One region of the Ensifer sp. LBL genome, then DNA from elsewhere that is predicted to be linked to it. Evidence: predicted binding sites of a transcription regulator. Region 1 holds the regulator's gene; each other region holds the start of a gene.
What was found. The regulator LexA, encoded in region 1, represses DNA repair genes until DNA is damaged. The targets are predictions, from matches to a motif close to TGTTCNNNNTGTGTTCNG.

Region 1 (9,849 bases):
GATGATGGCGACCCCCGAACCTTCCCAGATCGCGTAGGCGACGCCGACCGAAATCGTCTTCACGGCCTTCGCCAGGAAGACGTAGGAGAGCGCGATCGAGACATACATGACGATGTGGCCGAGGTAGGAGCCGCTTTCGGAAGCGGCCTTCATCACCGTCAGGCCCACCACTTCGGTCGCGATGGCGAGCGCGAGGAAAAACCATGCAAGACGCATGCTGTACCTTTGAACAGAAACTTGGATCGACCGCCTCTTAAGCGCTACGGGTGACGCGGTAAAGACGCGGCGTACGCTTCACTCGAAGACGATCTGCCGGACATCGATGTTGCGGGCGCGGAACCCGGCCTCGCAATAGTAGAAGTAGAACTCCCACAGCCGCTTGAAGCGCAGGTCGAAGCCGAGCGGCTCGATCCGGTTCCAGACCGCCCAGAACCGCTCCCGCCATTCGCCGAGCGTGCGGGCATAGTCTACCCCGAAGCCGAAGTCGTTGATCATCCGCAGGCCGACATTGCGGCCAAGCTCGACCAGATGCTCGCGCGTCGGCAGCATCCCGCCTGGGAAGACGTATTTCTGGATGAAATCCGGATTGGAGCGATACTCCTCATAGGATTCGGGCTTGATCGTGATGATCTGCAGTCCGGCCTTGCCGCCGGGTTTCAGGCACCGCTTCAGCTGCGAGAAATAGGTTGCCCAGAATTTTTCGCCGACCGCCTCGAACATCTCGATCGAGACGATGCGGTCATAGGTGCCTGTTTCCTCGCGATAGTCCTGGAACTTCAGTTCGACACGGTCGGCAAGGCCGGCCCGCTGCATGCGCTCGCGGGCGAAGGCCAGTTGCTCGCGGCTGATCGTCAGCCCGGTGACCTTGCAGCCGATTTCCGCTGCCGCGAACTCGGCAAAGCCGCCCCAGCCGCAACCGATCTCGAGCACGTGGTCGCCGGCACGCAGATTCGTCGCCTCGGCCAGCGCGCGGTACTTGGCTTTCTGCGCCGAGCGGAGATCGTTGGCGCCGGTGGCGTAGAGCGCGGACGAATAGGTCATGCTCGGATCGAGCCATTCGCTGTAAAACGCATTGCCGAGGTCGTAGTGGGCCTGGATGTTGCGGCGGGCGCCGGAGCGGGTGTTGGCATTGCGCCAGTGCAGGAACTTGTCGAAGAGGCGCAGAAGTCCGCGCGCGCGGTTCGGGAAATTATTGCCGATTTCGGCGTTGACGAGGAAGAGTTCGAGAAAGGCGCCGACATCGGGACTGTCCCAGTCGCCGTCGATGTAGCTTTCCGCGGCCCCGATGGTGCCGCCTGAAATGGCGCGCTGGGGCAGGTTCCAGTTGTTGAGATTGAGGATGGCGCTGGGGCCGGCCCTGGCGCCTTTGATCACCAGCCGGCGACCATCTGGCGTGGCGAGCATCAGCGTTCCCACCTGAAGGTGCACCAAGGCGCCAAGCACCATGCGCGCCTTGAGCGGAAAATCCCGCACGGCCGTCGCCAGGTTGTCGGAAGATAGCTCCACCGCATCGGAAAATGCAGCAAAATCGGCTTCCAGGTTACGCACACACCACCCCCTCAGCTGTTGCATCCGTAAGGTGAGCCTAGCCGCAATCGGGCAAGACGCCAACTGAGGAATTCTACCGGAGGGTCTATGGGCCCTCGGAATCTCCCGGCGCGCCTGTGACTTGCCGGAAAGCCGCCAGTGCCCGATCCCGCGCAACGGCATGGTCGACCATCGGTTTGGGATAGGTCGTACCAAGTTCGATGCCGGCTTCCGCAAGGGCTGTGGCGGGCGCTGCGAAGGGGCGATGGACATAGCGCGGGGAAAGGCGCTCCAGTTCCGGCACGAAGCGCTTCACATAGAGACCATCGGGGTCGAATTTTTCGCCCTGCAGCAGCGGATTGAAGATCCGGAAGAACGGTGCGGCGTCCGCGCCCGATCCGGCGACCCACTGCCAGCTTGCGCCATTGTTGGCCGGATCCGCGTCGACTAGCGTGTCACGGAACCACGCTTCTCCCTTTCGCCAGTCGACGAGCAGGTCCTTGATGAGAAAGGAGGCGACGATCATGCGGACGCGATTGTGCATGTAGCCGTGACGCCACAGCTGGCGCATGCCGGCATCGACGATCGGGTATCCGGTGAGGCCCTTGGTCCAGGCGGTGAAATTGTCCTCGTCGTTCAGCCAGTGGAAGCGGTCGAATCGACGGTCGAGGTTGCGGCGGGGGAGCTCAGGATAATGAAACAGCAGATGGTAGGAGAATTCGCGCCAGGCGAGCTCCTTGCGGAAGGTGGCGGCCCCTTCGCCGCTGTCGGCCTGGGGGCCGGCTGCCGCATGCCAGGCCTGCGCCGGCGAGATTTCTCCAAACGCCAGATGGGGCGAGAGCAGGGATGTGCCATCCGCATCGGGAAAGTCGCGGCGACGTTTGTAGGCGTCGAGCTTTTCGTCGATGAATTCTTCGAGGCGGGTGGCCGCGCCGTCTTCGCCCGGCGTCCAGACCTCGCTGAATGTTGCTGCCCAGTCCGGCTTTGTCGGTAACAGCGACCAGTCGTCGAGGCGCTCCGATCGCGGCCAGGTTTCCGGTGCTGCAATATGGTGCGGCCGGTCGATCGGCGGTGCCGGCTCGTTTTTCAGCTCGAGCGCGCGCCAGAACGGCGTGAACACGCGGTAGGGGCCGCCCGTGGTCGTCAGCAGCCGCATGGGCTCGTGCAGCAACTGTCCTGCAAAGCTCTCGGCGGTGATGCCCCGTTCGGCCAGCGCCTTCTTAAGCGCGGTATCCGTGGCGATGCCGCTCGGGTCGTAGCGGCGGTTCCAGTAGATGCGCTCCGCGCCGCTTGCGCGCGCGATCTCGACGATCACGTCCAGCGGCGTGCCTGATCGAAGAACGAGGCTTGAAGCGCACTCGGTAAGACTTGCGCCCAAAGCTTCAAGCGAATGGTGCAGCCACCACTCCTGAGCCGCGCCGAGCGGACCGTTGCCGCTGTCGGCGGGTTCGCGAATATAGAGGGGAATGACGGCGGCTTCGCCGGCAGCGGCCGAAAGGGCGCGATTGTCGGCCAGGCGAAGATCCTTGCGGAACCAGACGATGATGGGCGGCGCCGCGGCCTTTGTCATGGAGAACCATCGGGAGGTTGGGGATTGATCACCCAGGGAACATAGGTGCAAAATGAAAAAGAGCCATTCGCATCGCTGCAAATGGCTCTTTTAGAAAGTGGCTCCCCGGGCCGGATTCGAACCGGCGACCTGTCGATTAACAGTCGAATGCTCTACCGCTGAGCTACCAGGGATCATCCGCGCCGCTGTTGTGCTGTGCGCTTCAGAAGTGAGGCTGCTAATACGCATGCTTTTCTGATTTGCCAAGCGCTTTTTTCAAAAAAAATGACAAGTTCCGTTGCGAGGCTGTGGAGAAGTCCCCAATTGTGGGAAAACACGCCGGATAGGGAATGATGAATAAAAACAGGAAGCAGATGCATTTCGGCATTGATCCGCAGACACGACAGATCGTGCTGGGCAAATGGCGCATCGCGCTGCCCGACTCTCCGCTCTTGCGCATCCTGCTGGGTTCGCTGCTGGTGTTCTGCGGTTTTCTCGGCTTCCTGCCCGTGCTGGGCTTCTGGATGATACCGCTGGGCCTGATCGTGCTTTCCCACGACATTCCCTCGGTTCGCCGCCGTCGTCGTCGCCTGGCCGTCTGGTGGGCGCGCTGGCGCGGGAAAACCAATTCCTCGAAGGGTTCCTGAGCCGAACGCCGTTTGCCGCTCCTCTTGTTGCGGGCAGGGGCCGTTCCCAGTCCTTCGGGCGGTCGCGGTTCGATTCCCGAATATTTCAAGAACCGCCGTGATGCTCAGGGCGAATGACCGGTTCGTCGCAGGCTTCCCCTCTGTTGGGGTACCCTCGAAAACTTTTCGGCAACCCATCAAACGCATAATGCGGTCTCGAATCAGGATGGGGACCGATGGCCAAAGCCACTACGAAACGTCGACGCCGCAGTTCGGGCAGAAGCAGCAGCAAGCAGGGCGGCATGGCGCCGTGGTATCTGGCCGCAGCGCTCACCCTTGGCGGCGTCATGGCCTATGACCATCGCGCCGAGTTGCGGCACTGGCCCGTGGTTTCCGATGTCGTGGCTTTTGCGTCGCGAACGGAAACGAAGCCGAAGCCTCCGCGTGCCGTTCCTGAAGCGCAGGAGCGCGTCGCGCATCAGGCGGACAGGCACAAGCCTAATCCGAAGCCCGACCCGGTCACGAAGGTCGCCCTGGCCGCACCGGTGCCGTCGGTGAATGTCGGCGTCACGCCGCCAACCCCCGTCGTGCGGCCGAATGAAGAGGTGAAGACGGCGTCCATCCGCACCGACCAGTTTTATTTCTGCGGCATTCGCAACGACAACTGCGTGATCGATGGCTCCACCTTCGTCTTTCATGGCGAGACGATCCGTGTCGCCGACGTCGATGCGCCGCGAATCCGCCAGGCAAGCTGCGACAAGGAGCGTTCGCGCGGCTTCTACGCCAAGCAGCGCCTGCGCGAGTTGCTGAACGCGGGCGACTTCAAGCTGGTTTCGGCAGGCGGGCGATCAGACGCCAAGGCCGGCGAAAAACTGCGCCTGGTTACCCGTGGCGATCAATCTCTTGGACGCGTGCTTGTCTCCGAGGGGCTCGTGCGCCCGTGGGATGGACGCCCGACGCCCTGGTGCTGAGATCAACCGGGAGCCGATCGGCGGGCATCGGCGATCGTTCTGTGGAAAGTATCTATCCAACAAATCGACGGCGCGTTTTTCAGAAAATGCCTCTTGCGGTTTTTCTGCAATCATTCTAAATCCGCGCCAACGCTTGGTTATCCGAGCTGTGAGGCCTCGTGGCGGAGTGGTGACGCAGAGGACTGCAAATCCTTGTACCCCGGTTCAATTCCGGGCGAGGCCTCCAAAAATCTCACCTCGTTTGAATTGGTTTGACGTTCTGCCTTAGGGCAGCGCGGGTCGTTTCGCGACCCCACGTCCGCGCAAGCCACGTCTCCTATGCCTCCGTCGGATCTTATCGCTTCGGTGAAATCGGTAGAGGGGGAACGATGACTCCGCTGAGATCAGCCGCATCGGTAGCGTCCGTCAACATTAAGAACGGAGGCAATGGCATCAATGAAAAAGAGACTGATCCTGACGGCGTTGGCGTGTTTTGCGGCGACCGCTATTGAGGCGCACGCTGACGACCTGGTTTTCCAGCTGAAGAACAACACCAGCGTGGTACTGACGAACTTCTATACGTCACCGGTCGGCGTCAATGAGTGGGAAGACGATGTTTTCGGTCGGCAGGTCCTGAACCCCGGCGAGAGCATGGAGATCACCATTGCCGACGGGCGGGACGTCTGCAAATACGACATGCGATTCGAATTCGAGGAGGGCTCGGCCCTCGATACGACCGAGGACACGCAGGATCTCTGCGAGCTCGGAGAATATACGATCCACGAATAGACGATCTGGATTTCACCCGAAATGGAAAGAGCCTCGCCAATTGCCTTGGCGAGGCTCTTTTTTGATCCGGTGTTCTGCCTGCAGCTCAATGGTAGCGGCGGATCAGCCCGACAAGCTTGCCCTGGATCTTCACGCGATCCGGTCCGAAGATGCGCGTCTCGTAGGCGGGGTTGGCGGCTTCGAGCGCAATCGACGCGCCCTTGCGACGGAAGCGCTTCAGCGTCGCTTCCTCGTCGTCCACGAGCGCCACGATGATGTCGCCGGGATTGGCCGAGTTGCCGTTGCGGATGATCACCGTGTCGCCATCGAAGATGCCGGCCTCGATCATCGAATCGCCCTTCACTTCAAGGGCGTAATGTTCGCCGCTGCCGATCATGTCGAGCGGCACGGTGATGTCATGGGTGTTGTTCTGGATTGCCGAGATCGGAACGCCGGCAGCGATGCGCCCCATCACCGGGACGGAAACTGACGTGCTTTCGGCAACTGGGGCGGGCTTCGGCGCGGCAGGAGCGGCCGCCGGCGGCTTTCCAAGGCTGCCTTCGATCACGCTCGGCGAGAAGCCTCTGCGCGGCTGCTGCTGGCCGGCGGCGTAGGCTTCCGGAAGCTTGATGACTTCGAGCGCGCGCGCCCGGTTCGGCAGCCGGCGAATGAAGCCGCGTTCTTCGAGCGCGGTGATCAAACGGTGGATGCCGGACTTCGACGCCAGGTCGAGCGCATCCTTCATTTCATCGAATGACGGCGGTACGCCCGACTCCTTCATGCGTTCGTGAATGAACAGAAGCAATTCCTGTTGCTTGCGGGTCAGCATGGCACGTCGCTCCAGAGGCGTGAAACAAATCAAGAACAGACACTATCTGTTCCATATGTGTTCCGCAAGTGCCTAAAATTCCGTGAATTCAGGCAATTGGCCGCTTCTGCGGGTGTCGATCGGTCACTTTTGCGGGAGCAGGGCGCCTATCGGCGACGGTGCGTGCCAAAAACGCGCCGGCAGGCACCAGTCGCGCAGCTGATTCGAGCGAATCACGGGGCTCTATGAGGAGAGATTTAGGTCGCTTGCGAGGTCGAGCAGGCGTCCTCGAACTCCTTCACCGTCTCTGCGCTGTTGTCTTCCGGAAGCACCGCGTCGGCCGCGTCGGTCGCGACGGGCGTGTCGCCGTCATAAACGAAGGACTGGATGTAGAACGCCAGCGCGCCCTTCCACACGTTGCGTCCATCGATCTGGTGGCACGGCACGGCCCGTTCGAAATCGGTCTGGAGTTCATCCACCGTCGCAGCGCTGAGCTTGACGTCAGGCATATTGGGCGATGCGACTATCGAAGCGAGAAGCAGGGCGGCAAGCACGGGGAACGTCCACTTGATGAAGGGGTGGCACTACAGGGTGGGAAACGATGTGAACCGTGCTTTCGTTCCGAAGTCCAGCAAGCATGGCGATCACTCTGCCGTGTTCAACAGCTCTTTGCCTGCAGGCTGTGTCTGATTTGCGCCAGCCGCTGCACCTCGAGTTCATCTTGACCGTTCCTCTTGCGACGGGCGAAGAACGCACCGGCACTATCGGCTCTGGGGCCGGGGGTGGGGGATGCGCAAAAATCCCTGCGAGGAAGGGGCTTCACCGTCTCGACAGGAGGTCAAAAAAAGATAACTTTGCGTGGAAAGTGGGGTAATTGCATGCGTAGATTGTCGTTGGTGGTGCTCGGTCTGTTGCTCACGGCCGGAGCGGCGTCTGCTGAAGAAGGGCGTTCGAACATCTGGAAACGGATCAACGCCTGGACGGTGGGGTCCGATCCTTCCCTTGGAGGCTCGTGTTACGCCGCGACGAGCTATGATGCCGGCGCGATCCTTCGTATCGGGTTTTATCCGCGGGGGTCGGCGAACCTGGCGTTTCTTTCGATCGGCAATGCCGAGTGGAAATCCATCGAGCCGCAGCGGGAATATGACGTCGCCCTGCAGCTCGACCGTGGTCGCCAGTGGCCGGCCGTTGCGTTCGGCGTCGATCTTACCGGCGCCAAGGCCCTCGTCGTCAACTTTTCCAACACCGACTTCTTTACCGAATTCGTTCGCAAGAACACCTTGGCGCTGGCCTTCGAGGGACGCGTCGTCGCGAGCCTCAGCCTGCGCGATTCGATGAAGGCGGTGAGCGAGATGTTCAAATGTCAGGAGGCGGTGAGCGCCCTGATCCCGAATGGCGGGCAGGGGGCAGCGAACGATCCCTTTGCTGGCGCCGGTGGCACTGCCCCGAACAACGATCCGTTTGCCGGTGGCGGCCAGACCAAGTCGTCGAAAGATCCTTTTGCCATGTGATGGGCGCGTCCGCTTGCCGCAGAGAGGTGAATATTCCTAAAATGTTGCTGGTATCGGGCTCGGTACCCTCGACAGCGGCGCGGGGACCTATCAAAATGCGGGCAAACGGGGGTTTTGCATGCGTAGATTGCTGGTCGGATTGGTAAGCTGTCTGATCGCCGCGGGATCGGCTGCGGCTGAGGAGTCCGAAATCATCAAGTGGAAGGACGTCGACGGTTGGACCGTTGCATCCGACACCTCGATGGAGGGCTCCTGCTTCATCTCGTCGGAATTCGACGGCGGCGTCACCTTGCGCCTCGGGTTCTATCCCAAGGGCTCCGAGTCGCCGCTCTACATGAGCTTCGCCAGCGACGACTGGCGGTCGCTCGAGGTCGGCAAGGAATACGACCTGACGTTCCGCTTCGACAAGACCGAGCCCTGGAGCGCTTCGGCGACCGCCGCTGGCGACGCGAGCGGAAAGTTTCTGTTCGTGAACGTGACCGACGCCGAGTTCCTGACGGGCTTCGTGCGCAAGCGGGGCTTGGCCATCGCGTTCGAAGATCGCGTCATCGCCAATCTCAGCCTGCGTGGCACCGGCCCCGCAGCCGAAGAGCTGATGAAGTGCCAGAAGGCAGTCGACGAGATCATCGCCGACGAGGGCCGCAAGTCCAAGGAGAAGAAGGCGGATCCGTTCAATGCACCGAGCGAAAAACGCTCGGCACGGGATCCGTTTAGCCTCTGAAAACAGGGGCGCGCGAGCGGGCGTTGTTGCGCGAAGGCCGGGCGGTGGCCGGGACGAGTGGTGTCCCCAGAGAAACTCGAACTTGCGATCTGCTGATTACAAATCAGCCACTCCTCCAGTGCTTCGGCAATTGGCTCAATTCTGTTTGCCTTGGTGGAGCCGAAGGGAGTCGAACCCTCGACCTCCGCAGTGCGATTGCGGCGCTCTCCCAACTGAGCTACGGCCCCGTGCCATCCAGTCAACACGACGGCCGCCGAGCCTGTCAATAGACGCGCGCCAGCACGCCCGCTCGAACGTCGTTGCCCGATAAGTGTTGCTCGATCCGGCTAGGAGGAGCGAGGCCGTCGGGCTCTGAACCGCTTCTGAACTCCACCCATTGTCGAACTCTGCCGGCGGGTTTACCCTGCAACCGGACGATGGCGCTCCGTGAGCCTCGTTGAAGTGTCGGCGGTACACGCCAACCATGAAATGCCGTCCGGGCACCGGTTGTGAACGCCATGATGCCCGCGCCAATTACACGATTTTCGTATGTGAGATAGGCCCCTGCCGGCCCGCTGTTCCCATCAGAAACCTCTCCGTGGCCCGGCGATTGGAGGAGGATTGGCAAATGGCTCAGATGATGAAGGCGGCCGTGGTCCGGCAATTCGGCGCGCCGCTGACGATCGACGAATTGGCGGTGCCCACGCCGCAGCCGGGGCAGATCCTGGTCAAATACGAAGCAACGGGCGTTTGTCATACCGATCTCCATGCCGCAAACGGCGACTGGCCGGTAAAACCCAGTCCACCGTTCATTCCCGGACACGAGGGCGTCGGCTATGTCTCGGCGGTCGGCGCCGGCGTCAAAAGAGTGAAAGAGGGAGACCGGGTCGGCGTTCCCTGGCTTCACAGCGCCTGCGGCTACTGTCCGCATTGCCGTACGGGTTGGGAGACGCTGTGCGCGGCCCAGTCGAACACGGGATATTCGGTCAACGGAACGTTTGCGGAGTACGGACTGGCGGATCCTGATTTCGTCGGCAGCCTGCCGAACGCGCTGGAGTTCGGCCCTGCCGCGCCGGTGCTCTGCGCGGGTGTGACCGTCTACAAGGGATTGAAGGAGACCGAAGTCCGTCCTGGCGAATGGGTGGCAGTCTCCGGCATCGGGGGGCTCGGCCACATGGCCGTGCAATACGCCAAGGCGATGGGCATGCATGTCGTCGCCGCCGACATTTTTGACGACAAGCTGGCGTTGGCAAAGCAACTGGGCGCCGACATCACGGTCAACGGCAAGGCGAAGGATGCGGTCGAGCAGGTCATCAAGGCTACCGGCGGCGTGCATGGCGCGCTTGTGACTGCCGTCTCACCGGCTGCGATGGAACAGGCATTCGGCTTCCTTCGCTCGCGCGGCACCAT
Region 2 (9,849 bases), 150 kb from region 1:
ACGCCTTTGCCCGCAACCTGCCGGCGGACGCCAAGTTCGGCTTCCTGCCGAAGCCGTTCTCGCTGAAGCAACTGGCCGTCGCCGTGCGCGAAATGCTCGATTCCTAAGCCTGGTCGGTCTAAACCTCTCTTGAGCGATCCCGGTGAACTCCGGACACGAAAAAGCCCGGCGATCATTTCGCCGGGCTTTTTTGTTCGTCCAAGCCTGTCCGAGCTTACTTCGCGTTGAGCGCCACGGCGATCTCGCCGGCAAGCCGGGCATTGTTCTCGACCAGCGCAATGTTGGTCTCGAGGCTGCGGCCCTCGGTCATTTCGAAGAGGTTGCTCAGCAGATAGGGCGTGACCGCCTTGCCGGTGATCTCGTCGTTTTCGGCGTTGTCGAGCGCGCGGGCGATGTAGATTTCCATCTCTTCGCGCGGGATCTCGGCAGCTTCCGGAACCGGATTGGCGACCAGCATGCCGCCTTCGACGCCGAGCTGCTCGCGCATGGTCTGGAAGTTGGCGATGGCCGCCGGGCTGTTCAGCATCAGTGGGCTCTTGAGGCCGCTGTCGCGCGACCAGAAGGCCGGGAAGATTTCGCTGTCATAGGTGACAACAGGAACGCCGCGGGTTTCGAGCACTTCGAGCGTCTTCGGGATGTCGAGGATCGCCTTGGCGCCGGCGCAGACGACGATGACGCCGGTGCGGGCAAGTTCGTCGAGGTCGGCGGAGATGTCGAAGGAGAGCTCGGCGCCACGGTGCACGCCGCCGATGCCGCCGGTCGCAAAGACGCGGATGCCGGCGCGGGCGGCGGCAATCATCGTCGCGGCAACGGTCGTCGCGCCGGTGCGGCGCTCAGCGATCGCGAAGGCGAGGTCGGCGCGCGAGACCTTCATCGCGCCCTGGGTCTTCGCCAGTTCTTCGAGCTTGGCGTCGTCTAGGCCGATATGCAGCACGCCATGGATGACCGCGATGGTCGCCGGCACGGCACCCTGCTCGCGGATGATCGCTTCAACACTGCGGGCCATGTTCAGGTTGCCCGGGTAGGGCATGCCATGGGTGATGATGGTCGACTCCAGCGCCACGATCGGCGCGCCACGCGCCTTGGCGGCTGCGACCTCGTCGGAATATTCCATCGGCAGGAAGGGGGAAGCGGGTTTGGTCATGGTCTTTCCTTGGGAGTTCTGCTGGCAAATGTCATGACAGCATTTGGGGCACGGGCACAAGGGCCAGCGCCTGTTCGAGATTGGTCGCGGACATCTCTTCGGATGCGGCCAAGGGAGAGCGCAAGGTGATTTGAGCGGCTGCGATGCCGTGCCGCAGGCACGCGTTGATGGCGTGGCCACCAAGGCGCGCCGAGAGGAATCCGGAGGCGAGCGCGTCGCCGGCGCCGGTGACGTCGGCAAGCGCGGGAAGGGCTGGCGGAACGGCAACGCAGGTGTCTTCGCCGTCGAAGGCGACGACGGCGCGGCCGCCGCGTGTGACGACGCCACCCGTAAGGCCGACGCTTCTCAGCAACGACGGCCACTCATTCGCCTCGGCCGCATCCTTGCCGGTCAGTGCCCGGGCCTCGGACTCGTTCATGAACAGGAACGAGAGATGCGAGAGGCACGGCCGATAGCGGATGACTTTGGCCGGCGAAACGGCGATGCCGGCGACGAGGCGGCCGTTGCCGGCAGCCGACTGGGCAAGTGCGGCGATGGTTTCTTCCGGCAGGTTGGCGTCGGTCAGCACGAGCTGGCTCGTGGCAATGACCTCGCGCAGCGCCCGTCGTTGCAACTGCCGGGGCGAGAACAGCCGGTAGAGCTCCATGTCGGCAAGCGCAATCACCAGATTGCCGTCGTTTTCAAGGATCGCCGTATAGCTCGGCGTCTGGCGGTCGAGAAAGGTGAGGGGAGTGTCGATGACGCCGGCGGCGGCGGCGGCTGCGGTCACCATCTCGCCGGCCGCATCGCCGCCGCGGGTGCTGATCATGCGCACACTGTGGCCGAGGCGCGCCAGGTTGCGCGCGGCATTGAAACCACCACCGCCTGCTTCTTCGAACCAGCTTCCCGGATTGCTCGATCCTGGCGCTGTCGTTCCCGATATGCGGCCGCGCCTGTCGATATGCGCACCACCGAAAACGGCGATCTCAGCTTGCGTCATGAATGTTCCTCTGCTTGGCCGATCGGCCGAATATCTGTTGGCATCCTGCAATGCCGCATCGCGAAGCGCCACGCGCCCGACCCGTCCGAAGTGTCATGCGCCAACGAATCGGCCGGGCCTAACCGGGCATGTTCGAAGCGTTGGCGCCAACATTCGAAAACTCCGCTTTCGTTCCGTGAACAAGAATCGAACGCATGGTGGATAGCTATTGTTTTTCAATGTGTTGTCGCGCTCTTGCAAATACGGAACAAAACATGTACAAAAACTCCTGCGGCGGCTTCATTGCCTCGGTAGCTTCAATAACCTAAAGGTGGACCAAATGGCACAAAACTCTTTGCGGCTCGTAGAGGACAAATCGGTGGATAAAAGCAAGGCACTTGAAGCGGCACTTTCCCAGATCGAACGTTCGTTCGGCAAGGGATCGATCATGAAGCTCGGTGGGAAGGACAGCATCATTGAGATCGAGACGGTTTCGACCGGCTCTCTCAGCCTCGACATTGCGCTCGGCATTGGCGGCCTGCCGAAGGGCCGCATCGTTGAAATTTACGGCCCGGAAAGCTCGGGTAAGACGACGCTGGCGCTGCAGACCGTTGCGGAAGCTCAGAAGAAGGGCGGCATCTGCGCCTTCGTCGACGCAGAACACGCGCTCGACCCGGTCTACGCCCGCAAGCTCGGCGTCGACCTCGAAAACCTCCTGATCTCGCAGCCCGACACCGGCGAACAAGCGCTCGAAATCACCGACACGCTCGTGCGTTCCGGCGCGATCGACGTTCTCGTCGTCGACTCGGTTGCCGCACTCGTGCCGCGCGCCGAAATCGAAGGCGAAATGGGCGACAGCCTGCCGGGCATGCAGGCCCGCCTGATGAGCCAGGCGCTGCGCAAGCTGACGGCGTCGATCTCCAAGTCGAACTGCATGGTCATCTTCATCAACCAGATCCGCATGAAGATCGGCGTCATGTTCGGTTCGCCGGAAACCACCACCGGCGGCAACGCGCTGAAGTTTTACGCCTCGGTCCGCCTCGACATCCGCCGCATCGGCTCGGTCAAGGAGCGCGAAGAGGTGGTCGGCAATCAGACCCGCGTCAAGGTCGTCAAGAACAAGATGGCGCCTCCCTTCAAGCAGGTCGAATTCGACATCATGTATGGCGAAGGCGTATCGAAGACCGGTGAACTGGTCGACCTCGGCGTCAAGGCCGGCATCGTCGAGAAGTCGGGCGCCTGGTTCTCCTACAACAGCCAGCGTCTCGGCCAGGGCCGCGAGAACGCCAAGACGTTCCTGCGCGACAATCCGGATCTCGCACGCGAGATCGAGACGGCGCTGCGCCAGAATGCTGGCCTGATCGCCGACCGGTTCCTTGAGAATGGCGGTCCGGAAGCGGACGACGGCGACGAGCCGCCGGAAGCATAAGCCGCTCGGTCCACTGAGGTTACCCAAGAACCGGTCGCCCCATGGGCGGCCGGTTTTTTGCTGGCGTCTGGACAGTCGGATATGTGAGCGATAAAAGCCTTTGGTTCCGGCGACCCAGCGCGTTGGAGGGTGCGGTCACCGTGGGCGGCTGCAGGGTTTAGGGACAATGGCTTAGTGGCGCGGCGTGGGCCGGACCCGGGCCGGAATCGGTGCTTAAGAATAGGACGCAAGATGAGCGGCGTGAATGAAATCCGGTCGACCTTTCTCGACTATTTCCGCAGGAACGGTCACGAGGTCGTGTCGTCGAGCCCGTTGGTGCCGCGCAATGACCCGACATTGATGTTCACCAATGCCGGCATGGTGCAGTTCAAGAACGTCTTCACCGGCCTGGAACAACGCCCCTATTCGACAGCCGTGACGGCGCAGAAGTGCGTTCGCGCTGGCGGCAAGCACAACGACCTCGACAATGTCGGCTACACCGCACGCCACCACACTTTCTTCGAGATGCTCGGCAACTTCTCCTTCGGCGATTACTTCAAGGAGAACGCGATCGAGCTTGCCTGGAACCTGATCACCAAGGAGTACGGCCTCGACGCCAAGCGCCTGCTGGTCACGGTCTACCACACCGACGATGAGGCCTTCGATCTCTGGAAGAAGATCGCCGGCTTCTCCGACGACCGCATCATCCGCATTCCGACCAGCGACAATTTCTGGGCGATGGGCGATACCGGCCCCTGCGGCCCGTGCTCGGAAATCTTCTACGACCACGGCGACCACATCTGGGGCGGACCTCCGGGCTCGGCCGATGAAGACGGCGACCGCTTCATCGAGATCTGGAACCTCGTCTTCATGCAGTACGAGCAGATCACCAAGGAAGAGCGGGTTAACCTGCCGCGTCCGTCGATCGACACCGGCATGGGCCTCGAGCGCCTTGCCGCCGTTCTCCAGGGCGAGCACGACAACTACGACATCGACCTGTTCCGCGCGCTGATCGCCGCTTCTGAAGAAGCAACCGGCGTCAAGGCCGAAGGCGACCGTCGCGCCAGCCACCGCGTCATTGCCGACCACTTGCGTTCGTCCGCCTTCCTGATCGCCGATGGCGTGCTGCCGTCGAACGAAGGCCGCGGCTACGTGCTTCGCCGTATCATGCGCCGCGCCATGCGCCATGCGCAGTTGCTCGGCGCGCAGGATCCGTTGATGTGGAAGCTCCTGCCGGCGCTCGTCGGCCAGATGGGCCGCGCCTATCCGGAGCTGGTGCGCGCCGAAGCGCTGATCTCCGAGACGCTGAAGCTCGAGGAAACCCGTTTCCGCAAGACGCTGGAGCGCGGCCTCAACCTCTTGTCCGATGCCTCTGCCGATCTGTCGGAAGGCGACCAGTTCAACGGCGAGACCGCCTTCAAGCTCTACGATACCTACGGCTTCCCGCTCGACCTGACCCAGGACGCACTGCGCGCCAAGGGCATCACCGTCGATACCGACACTTTCTCGGCCGCTATGGAACGCCAGAAGGCTGAAGCCCGCGCCAACTGGGCCGGTTCCGGCGAAGCTGCGACTGAAACCATCTGGTTCGAGCTCAAGGAAAAGCACGGCGCCACCGACTTCCTCGGCTACGACACAGAGACCGCCGAAGGCGTGATCCAGGCGGTCGTGCGTGACGGCGCCGTCGTCGCCTCGGCCGCCAAGGGCGACACCGTCCAGGTCATCCTGAACCAGACGCCGTTCTATGGCGAATCGGGCGGCCAGATGGGCGACACCGGCACGATCACGACGGAAAGCGGCAAGCTCACCGTGACCGATACGCAGAAGCGCGGCGAGGGGCTCTTCGTCCACTTCGCGACCGTCGCCGAAGGCACGGTCAAGACCGGCGACGCCGCCCAGCTCGACGTCGATCATGCGCGCCGCTCGCGCCTGCGCGCCAACCATTCGGCAACGCACCTCCTGCACGAGGCGCTGCGCGAAGTGCTCGGCACCCATGTGGCCCAGAAGGGCTCGCTGGTGGCGCCCGAGCGCCTGCGCTTCGACGTCTCGCACCCGAAGCCGATGACGGCCGAGGAGCTGAAGATCGTCGAAGAGATGGCCAACGAGATCATCGTGCAGAACTCGCCGGTGACCACGCGCCTGATGAGCGTCGATGATGCGATTGCCGAAGGCGCGATGGCGCTCTTCGGCGAGAAGTACGGCGATGAAGTTCGCGTTGTCTCGATGGGCCGCGGCATCCACGGCTCCAAGGCCAACCGCGCCTATTCGGTCGAACTCTGCGGCGGCACGCATGTGTCTGCCACCGGTGACATCGGCCTCGTCCGCGTCGTCTCGGAAAGCGCCGTCGGCGCCGGCGTTCGCCGCATCGAGGCGCTGACCGGCGAAGCGGCCCGCGCCTACCTCAACGAGCAGGACGAGCGCGTCAAGACGCTTGCCAATACGCTGAAGGTTCAGCCGGGCGACGTGCTCGGTCGCGTCGAAGCTCTGCTCGACGAGCGCCGCAAGCTGGAACGCGAGCTGACCGAAGCGAAGAAGAAGCTGGCGCTTGGTGGCGGCGGCGAGGCCGGTTCTGCCGACGCAGCCCGCGACATCGCCGGCATCCGCTTCCTCGGCAAGGTCGTCTCGGGCGTCGAGCCTAAGGACCTGAAGAGCCTTGCCGACGACGGCAAGAAGAGCCTCGGCTCCGGCATCGTCGCCTTCGTCGGCGTTTCCGGTGACGGCAAGGCCAGCGCCGTCGTCGCCGTAACCGAAGACCTGACGTCGAAGCACAGCGCCGTCGACCTCGTCCGCATCGCGTCCGCCGCTCTTGGCGGCAAGGGCGGCGGCGGCCGTCCCGACATGGCCCAGGCCGGCGGCCCGGACGGAGACAAGGCAGCCGAAGCGATCGAGGCAGTGGCCGTCGCACTCGCCGGCTGATTGCCACCGACAGAATAGGAAAAGGGTGTCCGTTGCGGCACCCTTTTTTGTTTGCGGCGTCAGGTCTTATCGAGCCCGCCGAGGCGCACAAATCCTCTGCGAAAGCAGCCGGACAACTCCGCAGGATTTGTCAAATTGATCTATGGTCTACCGATCCGTGAGCAAAGCGCGAAAGGGTGGACATGGAAGAGCGGGTAACGTGGGCGACCTATGAACGGCGTCTGCACCGGGTCAGCGACTATATTTACGGCCATCTCGACGGCGATCTCGACCTCGATCGTCTCTCGGAGATTGCCTGTCTGTCGCCGCACCATTGGCATCGGATCTACCGGGCCGTTCACGGCGAGACGCTGGCCGGAACCGTCAAGCGGCTGAGGTTGCAGCGGGCCGCGGCCGATCTCGCCCAGACCGATCTTCCTGTCGAAACGATCGCGCAGCGCTCTGGCTATCCCAACCTGCAATCCTTCAACCGCACATTCAAGGCGTCCTACGGACTGCCGCCGGCGCGATACCGCAAGGAGGGAAGCCATGTCGCCTTTGAAACCGCTTCAACGGAAGGAATTCCAGACATGTACGAAGTCACCCTCAAGGAGGTCGAAGCCTTCGACGTCGTCGGCGTCGCCCACACCGGCTCCTATATGGAGATCGGCAAGGCATTCGAGACGCTCTACGGCACTCTCTTTTCGCGGCAACTGTTCCGGCCGGACATGGAGATGATCGGCATTTATCTCGACGACCCGGAACTAGTGTCGACCGATAAGCTGCGCTCTTTCGCCTGCGTCAGCGCGCGCAAGGCGATGCCCGTGGAGGCGCCTTTGACGCCACAGCATCTCGACGGCGGCCGCTATGCGGTGCTTCGCCACAAGGGCCCCTACGCGGACATGCCGAAGGCCTATCAGTGGCTCTACGGCACCTGGCTGCCGCAGTCCGGCCGCGAGATCCGCGATAGCCTGATGTTCGAGAAATATCTCAACAATCCCCGCGAAGTTGCGCCGACGGAACTCTTGAGCGAAATCTACCTGCCATTGAGGTGACGGCATCCGGACGCTACCACAATTGACGAATCGGCAGCTCGACGGCACTTTTGGTTCGGCGTGGCCTGCGCCGAACCTCCAAAGATCGTCCCCGGCACGATCCTTTCATGGAGGCAAAGGGACTTCAGTCTCGGGTCGCAATCTCGGTCCCACCGTTTCGGGTCCGGTTGCTGGGGAACTTGCCCGAGACGCGAAAGGCCCTGCCATGACTGAAAACCGAAATTTCAAACGGCGCGTTCGCGCCCGCGTCGCCAAGACCGGCGAATCCTACACCACCGCACTCATGCATCTTCGCCACGCTGCTGCGGAAGAGACGCCTCTGCAACCAAAGTCGCTGCGTCTTGCCGTGGCGCAATCCGGCTACTTCGACGACCCCAGAGACGCGGCAGCACTTCGCCTTGCCGGCGAAAGTATCCGGCGCCTGATGCGGGAAGCGCATCTGGCAGGGGCGCGTGTTGTGCACTTCCCGGAAGGAGCGACATGTTTTCCGAACAAGCGCATCATGTCCGCAATCGGGCCCCGCGACATCGGCCCGTCCGATTGGCACCGGTTCGAATGGGCGGTTCTGCGCGAGGAGCTTGACGCCATCCGAATGCTGGCGCGTGAGCTCGGCCTATGGACGGTGCTCGGCTCCGTGCACAAGCTCACCGAGCCGCATCGTCCGCACAACAGTCTCTATGTGATCTCGGACAAGGGAACGATTGCGACGCGCTATGACGAGCGCATGCTGTCCAATACCAAGATCTCTTTCATGTATACGCCCGGAACGATCCCGCTGACATTCGAGGTCGATGGCATCCGCTTCGGCTGCGCGCTCGGCATCGAGTGCCATTTTCCCGAGATTTTCCTCGAATACGAGCGGCTGAATGTCGATTGCGTCCTGTTTTCGACGTCCGGCGGCGCTCTGGAAAACGACCTTGCCTTTGCAGCCGAAGTACAGGGGCATGCGTCGAGCAACCGCTATTGGGCAAGTTTTGCCGTTCTCGCACAACCTGGCCTCACAGCCTCCTCAGGGATCGTGGCACCTGACGGACAATGGGTAACACGATGTGTGGGAGATGGGGCGTCGATGGCGATAGCCGATATCGGCAACGATCCCGACGATCCGGCCCGACCGTGGCGCCGACAGGCGAGGGGCGGGATCTACGATCCGCATATCGTCAGCGATGACCCGCGCAGCAGCCGCCGCGATATGTTCTAGGCGTAGACAGCACCTCGGCCGATGCGATCGCGCCTAAAGTGAATCAGCCTGCGGCGAGGCTTTCCGCAGAGCTGCCGCCATGCGCGTGGAATCGCCCCAGGTCGAAAGCCAGATCAGGACGGTGGTGGCAAGGGAGATGACGGCGCGCAGGGCGTGGGCGAGCCGGTCTTCGCCCGAAAGCTGCGCCTCCGCGTGATCGAGATGCGCCAACTCCTCCTCGCGGATCGACAGGATGAGGGCATGAAGCTCCGGATCCTTGTCGGCGAGGAAATGCAGTTGATCGTCGAGATGGTGATGCACGGCGGCTTCCACGGCGGCCGTGCAGGCCCATATGCCGCGACGCCCGAAGAGCGCGGTCACGAACCCGAGCAACCACCCGCCCAGGCTCCAGAACTGCATGATGCGGCAGGGTCGAGATTTTCGTGCAGGCATCGCCGCGCGAAACAGCGCGCAGTGCTCGATCTCGTGACCAAGCATTTCCGAGAGCATCGGCACGCAATCCGGATAGAGCCTGCGGACGACCGCGATCTGGGCTCCATAAATGCGGATCGCGCCGAATTCCCCGGCGTGATTGACCCTGACGATGCGAGCGATCGTCAGGGCGTTGCGCGGGGAAATCGGCGCGATCATTTTTTCAAGCTCGGTCGAGCTTATCAGGCAGCCATGGCCTTCTGCAGGTTCTCGTCGATCTTGTCGAGGAAGCCGGTGGTCGAGAGCCACGGCTGATCGGGGCCGATGAGCAGCGCCAGGTCCTTGGTCATGAAGCCGGCTTCGACGGTGTCGACGCAGACCTTCTCGAGCGTTTCGGAGAACTTTGCGAGTTCGGCATTGCCGTCGAGCTTGGCGCGGTGGGCAAGGCCACGGGTCCAGGCGAAGATCGAGGCGATCGAGTTCGTCGAGGTTTCCTCGCCCTTCTGGTGCTGGCGGTAGTGACGGGTCACCGTGCCGTGCGCAGCTTCAGCTTCAACCGTCTTGCCATCCGGCGTCATCAGAACCGAGGTCATCAGGCCGAGCGAGCCGAAGCCCTGGGCAACGATGTCGGACTGAACGTCACCGTCGTAGTTCTTGCACGCCCAGACGTAACCGCCGGACCACTTCAGAGCCGAAGCGACCATGTCGTCGATCAGGCGGTGTTCGTACCAGATCTTCAGTTCCTTGAACTTGTCGGCGAATTCGGCGTCGAAGACC
Region 3 (9,849 bases), on a different contig from region 1:
AGAAGGACCTTGAGAACCGCATCTGGGCCCTTTCGGCATCCCACGACCTGATCGCATCGGCGGATTGGCAAGCAACGGATCTGAGAGGCCTGGTCGAAAAGCAGATCGCGGCGTTTCATGCCGAAGCGTTCTGTCGGATCTCTGGCCCAGGGATAGCACTTGCGCCGGCTGCAATCGAAAATCTTGGGATGGCGATCCACGAGTTGGCCTTGCACTCATCAAAGGGTGGCGTGTTGCGGATCGGCGACGGCACGATTTCGATCACCTGGGCGCTGGCAACGTCTCCAGCGGGCCTTGCCTTCTCAATGATTTGGGATGAGCACCTTGGCTCGAAAGGTCGCGACTACCAGTTGCCGCACTCAGGGTTTGGCGCGGTCGTGCTGAAGAGGACCGTACCGCAAGCCCTAAACGCAAAGGTAGAGTCCGCCCACGGAGATGGATTTGCCCGCTGGCGATTGGTCGGGCCCGCGGAACGCTTCCTGGAGGTGCCACGCGTTTCTTTGTGAAGCCGCTGCGGTGACAGCCGTGAGGTGTCACCAAAATGTGACATGTGACGCCTGCGGACAATAACGTGGTGGCCCGGAGATGGAAAAAGAATGAGGGAGCCATAGTTAGAGCTCGCAAGTCCCGCATTGCGCGGTTTCAAGGGGGAGGTTTCTGGGCAGATGGGTGAACAAACGGCCTTTTGTTTCAAAAGTTTGTACGCATCGGTGGGCAGTCCTGATATTGCAATATAGAAGCGGTGCGAACCCGTATGGACTGGTTGGATTCGGGCTTCGGCAGGAACCGCCACTGCACGGATGGTCTTTCAATCAGCAATGCAACGTCCGCAAACGGCCGCTGTTCCCCTCAGCAATTGCTTTTTCCCCGGAGTCTGAATGTCCGCGACCGCAACCAGAAGACCGAGCTTGAGTTCGCGCTCATTCCGCGCGCTTTTGGGCCTGGAACCGGGCGTGGCCCTCGGCCTGGCAGGCACCCTCATCTTTTTTGTCGCAAGTAGCGTCGTTGCCTATCTCAACCTGGAGGCGCTGCAGCGAGGCAACGAGAGGATCGTGCAAACGCACGTGGCCATTGTCTCTCTCGACGAACTGCTGTCGCTTGTTCAGGATGCCGAGACGGGACAGCGTGGCTTTTTGTTGACGAATAGCGGCGGCTATCTTGCTCCCTACAACGCCGCAGTTCGCGCCATCCGGCCGAAGCTCGATCAGATCGGCCAGTTGACGGCCGCCAATCCGGGTCAGAGCCAGCGGCTCGTCGCCCTCCGGCAACATGTGGACGCCAAACTTGCAGAACTTGGCGAAACCATTGACGTCAGACGGGCCAAAGGTCTGGACGCAGCGATCGCGATGGTGAATTCCGATCGCGGTAAGATCGAAATGGATGCCGTGCGCGCGCAAGTCGCGGCAATATCGGGCGCAGAGCTGGAAGTGCGCCTTGATCGGCTGGCTGAAATGGAAAGCGCGCAGAAGACGGCGCGCCTCAGCACTCTGCTTTCTGCTCTTCTCGGAATTGCCTTGACCGCAGCAATCGCCCTCCTCATTCGCAAGGCCACGATCGCCCGGCGCAGGGATGAGTGGCTTCAGGCCGGTCAGGTTGGGTTGGCATCGGCGATGATGGGTGATCAGTCGATCGAGCAGCTGGGCAACAGTATTCTCGACTTCCTGGCGCCGTATGCCGGCGCCATTGCCGGAGCGCTCTTTACTCGCGGTGATGGTTCGTTCCGGCGGGCTTGTGTCCGTGGCGTTCCGCCCGAGGCGAACCTGCCGATGACGGTTCGGCCCCGCGAAGGTCTCCTGGGTCAAGCGGTTGCGGAAGGGGGCTCAATCGTGGTCGACGATGTCCCGGATGGTTACCTGGCCTTCGGTTCTGGGCTTGGGATGGACAAACCACGCCATCTCGCGATCCAGACGGGAAAGGTCGACGGTTCAGTAAATTCGGTGATCGAGCTCGGCTTTCTTGCGCCGATCGACGAGACCATCGTCACCCTTCTTGATCGCGCGTCGGAGGCAATCGCGATTGCCGTGAAGTCAGCGGCCTATCGCGGCCAGCTCCACAATCTGCTGGAGGAAACGCAACGGCAGTCCGAGGAACTGCAGACGCAAAGCGAGGAGCTGCGCGTTTCCAACGAGGAGCTCGAGGAACAGGGGCGGGCGCTGAAGGAATCTCAGGCGCACCTTGAGCAGCAGCAGATTGAACTTGAGCAGAACAATGCTCAGCTGGAAACACAAGCCCAGCGGCTTGAGGTTCAGCGCGACGAGCTGGAGCGCGCGAACGTATCGATATCGGCCAAGGCGAAGGAACTAGAGCAGGCAAGCCGATACAAATCCGACTTCCTTGCCAATATGTCCCATGAGTTGCGCACGCCACTCAACTCTTCTTTGATATTGGCCAAGCTGCTTGCGGACAATCCAGACGAAAACCTGACCCAGGAGCAGGTGAAGTTCGCCAAGACGATCCAATCCTCGGGCAATGATCTCTTGAACCTGATCAACGATATTCTCGATCTCTCCAAGATCGAGGCCGGGCATGTGGAAATCCGGCCGGAAACCGTGTCGCTCGAGCGATTAGCCGGCAACCTGCGCCAGGTGTTTCTGCCGTTGGCGACCGAGAAGAAACTCGGGTTCTCCGTTGAACTTGCTGAGGAATGCCCCGTCAGCATCGAAACCGATCCGTTGCGGCTCGAACAGATCCTCAAGAATTTGATTTCAAACGCGATCAAGTTCACCGAGGCAGGCAAGGTCACCTTGTCGATCGGGCCTGCGGGCGACGGCAAGATCAGCTTCCGCGTCAGCGACACCGGGATCGGGATTGCGCAGGAACACCAGAATGCGATCTTTGACGCGTTTCATCAGGCCGATGGCACGATCAGTCGCAAGTATGGCGGCACCGGCCTCGGCCTTTCCATATCTCGGCAATTGGCGCGGCTGTTGGGAGGAGCGATCACGCTTGATAGCCAGGTGGGCAAGGGTAGCATCTTCGCCTTCTCGATCGCTGAGCGATACGAGCCAGCCAAGCAAACGCCTCTTGAACCACGCACGCTTTCGCTCCCGACGGTGGGCACCGCCTCAAAGGTGCCTGCAGCAACGCCAGTGCCGATCCGCCGGATCGATGACGACCGCGACGTTCTGAGCGATACCAGACGTGTGTTGCTGGTCATCGAAGATGACGACACTTTTGCTGCTATCGTTCGCGACCTGTCGAGGGAAATGGGGTTCCAGGCAATTGTTGCTGCAACGGCCGAAGAGGCACTCTCACTTGCCAAGGAGTTCATGCCAAGCGCCATCGTGCTCGATATCGGGCTGCCGGACCAATCGGGCCTGGCCGTGCTTGACCGGTTGAAGCATGATGTCTTGACCCGTCATATCCCCATCCATGTCGTGTCGGGCAGCGATCATGCCGAGAGTGCCTACTCTCTCGGGGCCGCCGGCTATGCCATCAAGCCCGTCAATCGAGAGGAACTGCTGAAAGTTCTGCAGAAACTCGAGGCGCGGTTTACGAAACAGATGCATCGCGTCCTGGTCGTCGAGGACGATCCGGTTCAGCGCGAAGCGGTGGCAAAACTGATTGGCACCCAGGACGTCGAGACGGTGACCGCCAGCACCGCCGCCGAATGCCTTGACCTCCTGAAGCACCAGACTTTCGACTGCATGGTGCTTGACCTGTCGTTGCCTGACGCGTCCGGCTATTCGTTGCTGGAGACGTTGAGTTCGCAGAGCGCCTATGCCTTCCCGCCTGTCATCGTTTACACCGGACGCGAACTCTCGGCGGATGATGAACAGAAGTTGAGGCGATACTCGAAGTCAATCATCATCAAGGGGGCGAAATCCCCCGAGCGGCTGCTCGATGAAGTGAGCCTGTTCCTGCATCAGGTGATATCGGAACTGCCGGACGAGCAGCAAAAGATGATCCGCAAGGCGCGAAACCGCGATGCGCTGCTGGAGGGCCGTCGCATCCTCGTGGTGGAAGACGATATCCGAAACGTCTACGCGCTGACCAACATTCTTGAACCGCGCGGCGCGATCGTCGAGATCGCGCGCAACGGGCGCGAGGCGCTGGACGCCCTCGAAAAAGCGTCATCTGACCCAGGGCGCCCCATCGAACTCGTGTTGATGGACGTCATGATGCCCGTTATGGATGGGTTGGTCGCAACCGCCGAGATTCGAAGGAACCCGGCTTGGAGGAAGTTGCCGATCATTGCGCTGACAGCCAAGGCGATGCCGGACGATCAGGAGCGCTGCATCGAAGCTGGCGCGAATGATTACATGGCCAAGCCGCTGGACGTCGACAGACTGCTGTCGCTGGTGCGCGTATGGATGCCCAAATGACCGAAGCCGCCGCGGTTGAAAAGGTGGAAGACATCGAAATCCGGCTGCTGCTGGAAGCGCTGTTTCTCAAATACCACTACGACTTTCGCAACTATGCGTTGGCGTCGATCAAGCGACGGCTGAAGAAGGCCCGCGAACAACTGGGGTTCGAAACTTTCTCGGCGATGCAGGAGGCACTTCTGCACGATCAGGCAATGCTGCCGCAATTGCTGCGCTTTCTGACGGTTCAGGTAAGCGAGATGTTTCGTGACCCCAGTTACTTCCAGGCGATCCGGGAAAAGGTCGTTCCCCATTTGAAGACCTACCCTTCCTTGAAGGTGTGGATTGCTGGCTGCAGCAGCGGCGAGGAGCTTTACTCGCTGGTTATCCTGTTTCGGGAAGAAGGCCTCGAAGATCGAACGATCTTTTATGCCACTGACATCAGTCATGAAGCGCTGGAGGCGGCCGAGGCGGGCGTCTATGCGCTCGATAGGATACAGCTTTTCACCGAGAACCATCGAAAATCCGGCGGAAAGTCATCGTTGTCGGACTATTATCAGGCGGCGTACGGCAAGGCGCTGTTCGATAAGACCTTGCGCCGCAACGTCGTGTTTTCGGACCACAGCCTGGTGACCGACGCTGTTTTTGCAGAAATGCACCTCATATCGTGCCGCAACGTCATGATCTACTTCGACCGCGCGCTCCAGGACCGAGCCGTGGGTCTTTTCAAGGACTCGCTCGCCCGCAAAGGTTTCCTTGGGCTCGGCGCCAAAGAGAACCTGCGATTTTCGCTTCATGCCGATGCGTTCACGGATTTCGTGCGTGAGGAGAAAATCTACCAAAGGCGTGCCGAATGACGCCCGCAAGAGCCCAAGCGGTGATCATTGGCGCTTCGGCCGGGGCCGTCGAAGCGCTTTCGGCCATCCTGCCGGCGCTGCCGCGCAGCTTCGCGCTGCCCGTGATCGTGGTCGTTCACATTCCATCGGACAGACCGAGCCTTATGGTCGACCTGTTCCGTGCAAAGTGCCTGTTGCCTGTCGAAGAGGCCGAGGACAAGCAGTCGCTCGAGGCCGGCACGATCTATTTTGCGCCGCCGGACTATCATCTGCTCGTGGAAACGGACGGCAACCTGTCCCTCTCTTCGGATGAGCCTGTCCTCTTTTCCCGCCCGTCGATCGACATACTTTTCGAAAGTGCTGCCGATGCATTCGGGCCGGCTCTCGTCGCGATTGTCCTGACCGGTGCCAATCGTGATGGGGCGGATGGCCTGGCGGCAGTCTATGAAGCAGGCGGGACGGCGATCGTGCAAAACCCTGAAGGCGCTCACGCTCGCGCCATGCCGGAAGCCGCAATCCAGTCTTGCCCGAGCGCTCTTATCCTGACGCTCGATGCCATTGCCGAATACTTGAAAGAGGTCTGAGAATAATTATGGAGCCCGTCCCGTTTCTACTGGTCGATGACCTCGAGGAAAACCTCCTGTCGCTGGAGGCACTGCTTCGCCGCGACGATCGCCTCCTCATGAAAGCGCGGTCCGGTGATCAGGCGCTTGAGATCCTGCTTCGACAAGACGTAGCGCTCGCGCTCGTCGATGTTCAGATGCCGGGTCTCGACGGTTTCGAACTTGCCGAGCTGATGCGCGGCAACGAACGCACGCGGCACATTCCCATCATTTTCGTGACGGCCGGTATCGCAGACGGCCAACGCCGATTTCGCGGCTACGAAGCTGGCGCGGTGGACTTCATTCAAAAGCCGATTGAACCGGACGTCCTGGCCAGCAAAGTCAACGTGTTCTTCGAACTCTACCGGCAGCGGCAGCAACTTGCCGCCCAACGAGATGAACTCGCTGCCCAGGCGCAGGCGCTCAAACAGGCAGCGGAGCACAAGGATATTCTGCTGCGGGAAATCAATCACCGGATCAAGAACCTGTTCAGCCTCACCGCCGGGTTGATCTCGGTCAGTGCCAGGCAAGCCGAAACCGTCTCCGATCTCGAGGCTGATCTACGGTCGCGGCTGCACGCGCTGTCTCGCGCTCACGAGCTTACACTGCCCGAGCTTGTTCGGGAGGACAATCGTGCAGAGATTGCGACGACGGTTGTAGCCCTGTTGAAGGCAATCGTCGCACCACACGACCACGCTCACGGCTCTCGCGTCATGATATCGGGATCGGACGCTCCGCTCGGCGACAAGGCACTGACGTCCCTTGCGCTCCTTCTGCACGAGCTGACCACCAACGCTGTCAAATATGGCGCCCTTTCCGTCCCCACGGGGCAACTGACCATCGACGTTTCGACCATCGACGAGGAACTTCACGTCAAGTGGAGTGAACACGGCTCACATCCGTTGTCCGAGAGTTCCGAAAGGACGGGATTTGGCACGACGCTGGAGAAAGCGGCCGTTCTAGGGCTGAACGGATCGCTGGTGCGAAATTGGCGGGCCGACGGACTTTGTCTGGCGCTTCGCATACCGCTGACAAACCTCAACAACTGAGATCTGCATCGCCTCGTTGCCGGGCTGCGTATGCCTTTCGGAAAGTCGCGACCGGCGAGGGGCAGCAACGCGTTGTCGTTTCGACTGGGATCGAGTAGCGTCGCGTTCAACCGCAGGAGAGAAGGCCTATGATTGCCGTCGAGTTGTTCCCAAAATCGTTGGCCGCAGCGGTGCGTGCGTTGATGTCGTCGGTTCGGCATAGTTAAACGCGCTCACTGTTCGGCTTTGGACACCTGACAGATCAGAAAGCCGAAAAATGCTCATCGAAGCAATTGATGATGATTTCATCGCGATGCCTGGAGGCGTCGTGCGCGAAGGCCTGTACCTTGCCGCAGATACTGTGATCGCTCCGCCAGAGGTGATGGAAATGCTGCGCAACCTCGCTTTCGAAACAAGGCGAAGTTTTGCCCCGTCGGCCTGGTGGATCGTGCATGATGGCGAGATCGTTGGTCTTTGCTCTGTGATACGGGTTTCGCCCGAAGGCGATCTCCATGTCGGTTACGGGGTCGCGCCAAGTTGCCAAGGCCGCGGTTTTGCGACCAAGGGTGTGCGCCAGTTGCTTGAATGGGCGTTGCATGATCCGCGGGTCACGCACGTCTCGGCAGAAACGGGCACGGAAAACGTGGCCTCTCAGCGCGTACTTGAAAGCAATGGCTTCCTGCGTACGGGGGAGCGCATTGATGCCGATGATGGTCGCGTGATCTGCTGGCAAATCCAGGTAGCTTGAGGCAAACGGGTGACGCTCCAGGGGAATCTCCTGGAGCGTCACGCCCGATAAGGTCTCAGCGTTTGTTCTCGCTACCGCCAGTTCGAAGTGCTGCGTTCAGGGGCATTCGTGTTCTGATTTCCGCCGGCTGGAACATTCACAGAACTTTACTCTGTCGCAACGCCTGTAAGCGGCCTATAAGACACAAATGGTTCAGCGAGCTGGAAGTGCAGATCTCCCTCTTCATGGCGGCAGGGTTCCTCCTTGGCTCGGAGACCGCATGACGAAGCTCGGGACGATCATCGCCGAAGCCATCGTCATCGAATATGGCCGTGACGAGTTTCTGCGCCGGCTGGCCCATCCTTTCTGGTTCCAGTCCTTCGGCTGCGTCATAGGCATGGATTGGCACTCTTCCGGCATCACGACCAGCGTGATCGGCGCTCTCAAGCGTGGCCTGGCTTCTCGTTCCAGGGATCTCGGGATAAGCGTCTGCGGTGGCCGCGGGCGGCATTCGCGGCAGACGCCTGACGAACTGATTGCCATCGGCAACCGCGTCGGCTTCGATGGTGCCGGGCTTGCTGCCACCAGCCGGCTTGTTGCAAAAGTCGACAGTGCGGCTGTCCAGGATGGCTTCGATCTCTACCTGCACGGCTTCATCGTTGCCGATGACGGCAAATGGGTGGTGGTGCAGCAGGGCATGAACGGCGATAAACGCCAGGCCCGGCGCTATCACTGGTTCTCCGAGGGCGTTTCGAGTTTCGTCGACTCTCCCCATGCCGCGATCGAAGGAAAAGGGCAGGGGGAAATCGTCAATCTCGCAGACAAGCGGGCCGCCGCCTCGCGCAATGGGCAGCTTGACCTTTTGGCGTCGCTTGGGCCGGACCGAATTGTCCGGGAAGTCGTTGCTCTGGATCCAAAGGGAAGGTCGACAAAGGTTGATCAGCCTTTGCTCCCACATCTCGTGATGCCGGCGCACCACGATGTGCGGGAGGAAAACGTCAACATGCGACGGCTGCATGCGACACTTTCTGCGGCCGCCGATCGCGGTCCCGAAGATTTCGAGCAGCTGCTGATGGTTCCGGGCGTCGGTGCCCGCACGGTCAACGCGCTCGCGATGGTGGCGGAGGTCGTCCACGGCGCCCCTTGCCGTTTCGCCGACCCGGCGCGGTTTTCGCTTGCCCATGGCGGCAAGGATCGCCATCCGTTTCCCGTGCCGCTCAAGGTCTATGACCACACGATTGCGGTCATGCGATCGGCAGTGACGAAGGCGCGGCTGGGACTTGGCGAGGAGCTGGAGGCTCTGAGGCGTTTGGACGACCAGGCACGGCAGCTCGAGAGATACGCCACTGGCCCGGACCTTAAGGAAATCGTTGCGGGAGAGTTTCACCGTTCGCCCGAATGGGGCGGCCGCAGCGTGTTTGGATTTGAGAAAACAGAGGGACCGGCGAGCGAGCCGAAGCAACTGGATCCGACATACCGGCGAGATGGCCGCCGTCAAACACGCTGAACGTCGCTTTGCCGGCATCGACAATTTCGTCGGCGTTTCCAAAATCGATTGGCGCGCGTGTCCTTTCGACTTCGGAGTCGATGGATGATGCCACGCGAGCGCTGGTCTTGGGCGCGGCTAGGCCAGCCGGGTGGCCCGCCTCATTTGCGCACATGTTCCACCATCGCATACATTCGCAGCAGTTACCGTACGCGGCTTCGCCGCTCGATGTCGGCGGTCACCGCGGCCGCTTCTCGGCCGATTTCCCGGAGCAGGCCGGTGACTGGATTGTGGAAGCCGACGAGATAGAGGCCGAGTTCGGCGGACTGCCGCGTGACGCCGCTTTTTCCGGGGTGAAGGTTCGCAGGCAGAAATTTCTCGAAACTTGGCCGGTAGCCGGTGGCAAGGATGACGCTGTCGAACTCTGCCTGTCTGCCAGAAACAAAGATGGCGCCGCGCTCGGTGAAACGCGTGATGGCAGGTGCCACCTTGATGCTGCCGGACTTGATCGCTGCAACAGTGCCGACATCGATGACCGGGATGTGTCCGGCAGCGACCTGCTCAAGGATGCCATGCTTGGGCCTGATGATGCCGAATTCTTCAGGCTTTCCCAGCGCAAAGTCGAGAATGATCGGGAAAAACGCGTCGTTCACCGCTCGCGGCAGCAACCGGGTGGCCATTGCAACCATCTGGATCGGTACGCCGAAGAGCTGTCGCGGCACAATGTGGACGCCGTTGCGTACCGACAGGGTCGGCCGGGCGCCGAGCTCGGCAAGGTCGAGCGCAATCTCGGCGCCGGTGTTGCCCATGCCGATCACCAGTACCGATTGGCCAATGAAGGGGGTGGCATCGGCATAGTCAGCGCT

Region 2: recA (recombinase RecA) is a predicted target of LexA. The motif match lies at 2,367-2,384, and genes of this name have one in related genera.
Region 3: OKW20_RS21570 (DUF763 domain-containing protein) is a predicted target of LexA. The motif match lies at 7,647-7,664, and genes of this name have one in related genera.

Annotation. Positions count from the first base shown of each region.
Region 1 covers NZ_JBNDJY010000003.1:534,669-544,517, reverse strand. The annotation lists gene OKW20_RS14255 (SMR family transporter) at 1-216, opposite strand, end outside; gene OKW20_RS14250 (class I SAM-dependent methyltransferase) at 295-1,572, opposite strand; gene OKW20_RS14245 (cryptochrome/photolyase family protein) at 1,634-3,097, opposite strand; tRNA gene OKW20_RS14240 (tRNA-Asn) at 3,196-3,270, opposite strand; gene OKW20_RS14235 (hypothetical protein) at 3,430-3,723, shown strand; gene OKW20_RS14230 (thermonuclease family protein) at 3,939-4,673, shown strand; tRNA gene OKW20_RS14225 (tRNA-Cys) at 4,826-4,899, shown strand; gene OKW20_RS14220 (hypothetical protein) at 5,109-5,441, shown strand; gene lexA (transcriptional repressor LexA) at 5,527-6,249, opposite strand; gene OKW20_RS14210 (hypothetical protein) at 6,486-6,737, opposite strand; gene OKW20_RS14205 (hypothetical protein) at 7,011-7,739, shown strand; gene OKW20_RS14200 (hypothetical protein) at 7,858-8,460, shown strand; tRNA gene OKW20_RS14195 (tRNA-Ala) at 8,612-8,687, opposite strand; gene adhP (alcohol dehydrogenase AdhP) at 9,068-9,849, shown strand, end outside.
Region 2 covers NZ_JBNDJY010000003.1:380,866-390,714, forward strand. The annotation lists gene cckA (cell cycle histidine kinase CckA) at 1-107, shown strand, start outside; gene OKW20_RS13475 (pseudouridine-5'-phosphate glycosidase) at 215-1,144, opposite strand; gene OKW20_RS13480 (carbohydrate kinase family protein) at 1,176-2,123, opposite strand; gene recA (recombinase RecA) at 2,443-3,531, shown strand; gene alaS (alanine--tRNA ligase) at 3,763-6,426, shown strand; gene OKW20_RS13495 (AraC family transcriptional regulator) at 6,609-7,460, shown strand; gene OKW20_RS13500 (carbon-nitrogen hydrolase family protein) at 7,666-8,661, shown strand; gene OKW20_RS13505 (demethoxyubiquinone hydroxylase family protein) at 8,695-9,291, opposite strand; gene OKW20_RS13510 (NADP-dependent isocitrate dehydrogenase) at 9,315-9,849, opposite strand, start outside.
Region 3 covers NZ_JBNDJY010000005.1:331,520-341,368, reverse strand. The annotation lists gene OKW20_RS21600 (PAS domain S-box protein) at 1-506, shown strand, start outside; gene OKW20_RS21595 (response regulator) at 879-4,325, shown strand; gene OKW20_RS21590 (CheR family methyltransferase) at 4,322-5,161, shown strand; gene OKW20_RS21585 (chemotaxis protein CheB) at 5,158-5,724, shown strand; gene OKW20_RS21580 (response regulator) at 5,733-6,791, shown strand; gene OKW20_RS21575 (GNAT family N-acetyltransferase) at 7,048-7,518, shown strand; gene OKW20_RS21570 (DUF763 domain-containing protein) at 7,706-9,004, shown strand; gene OKW20_RS21565 (flavin-containing monooxygenase) at 9,187-9,849, opposite strand, start outside.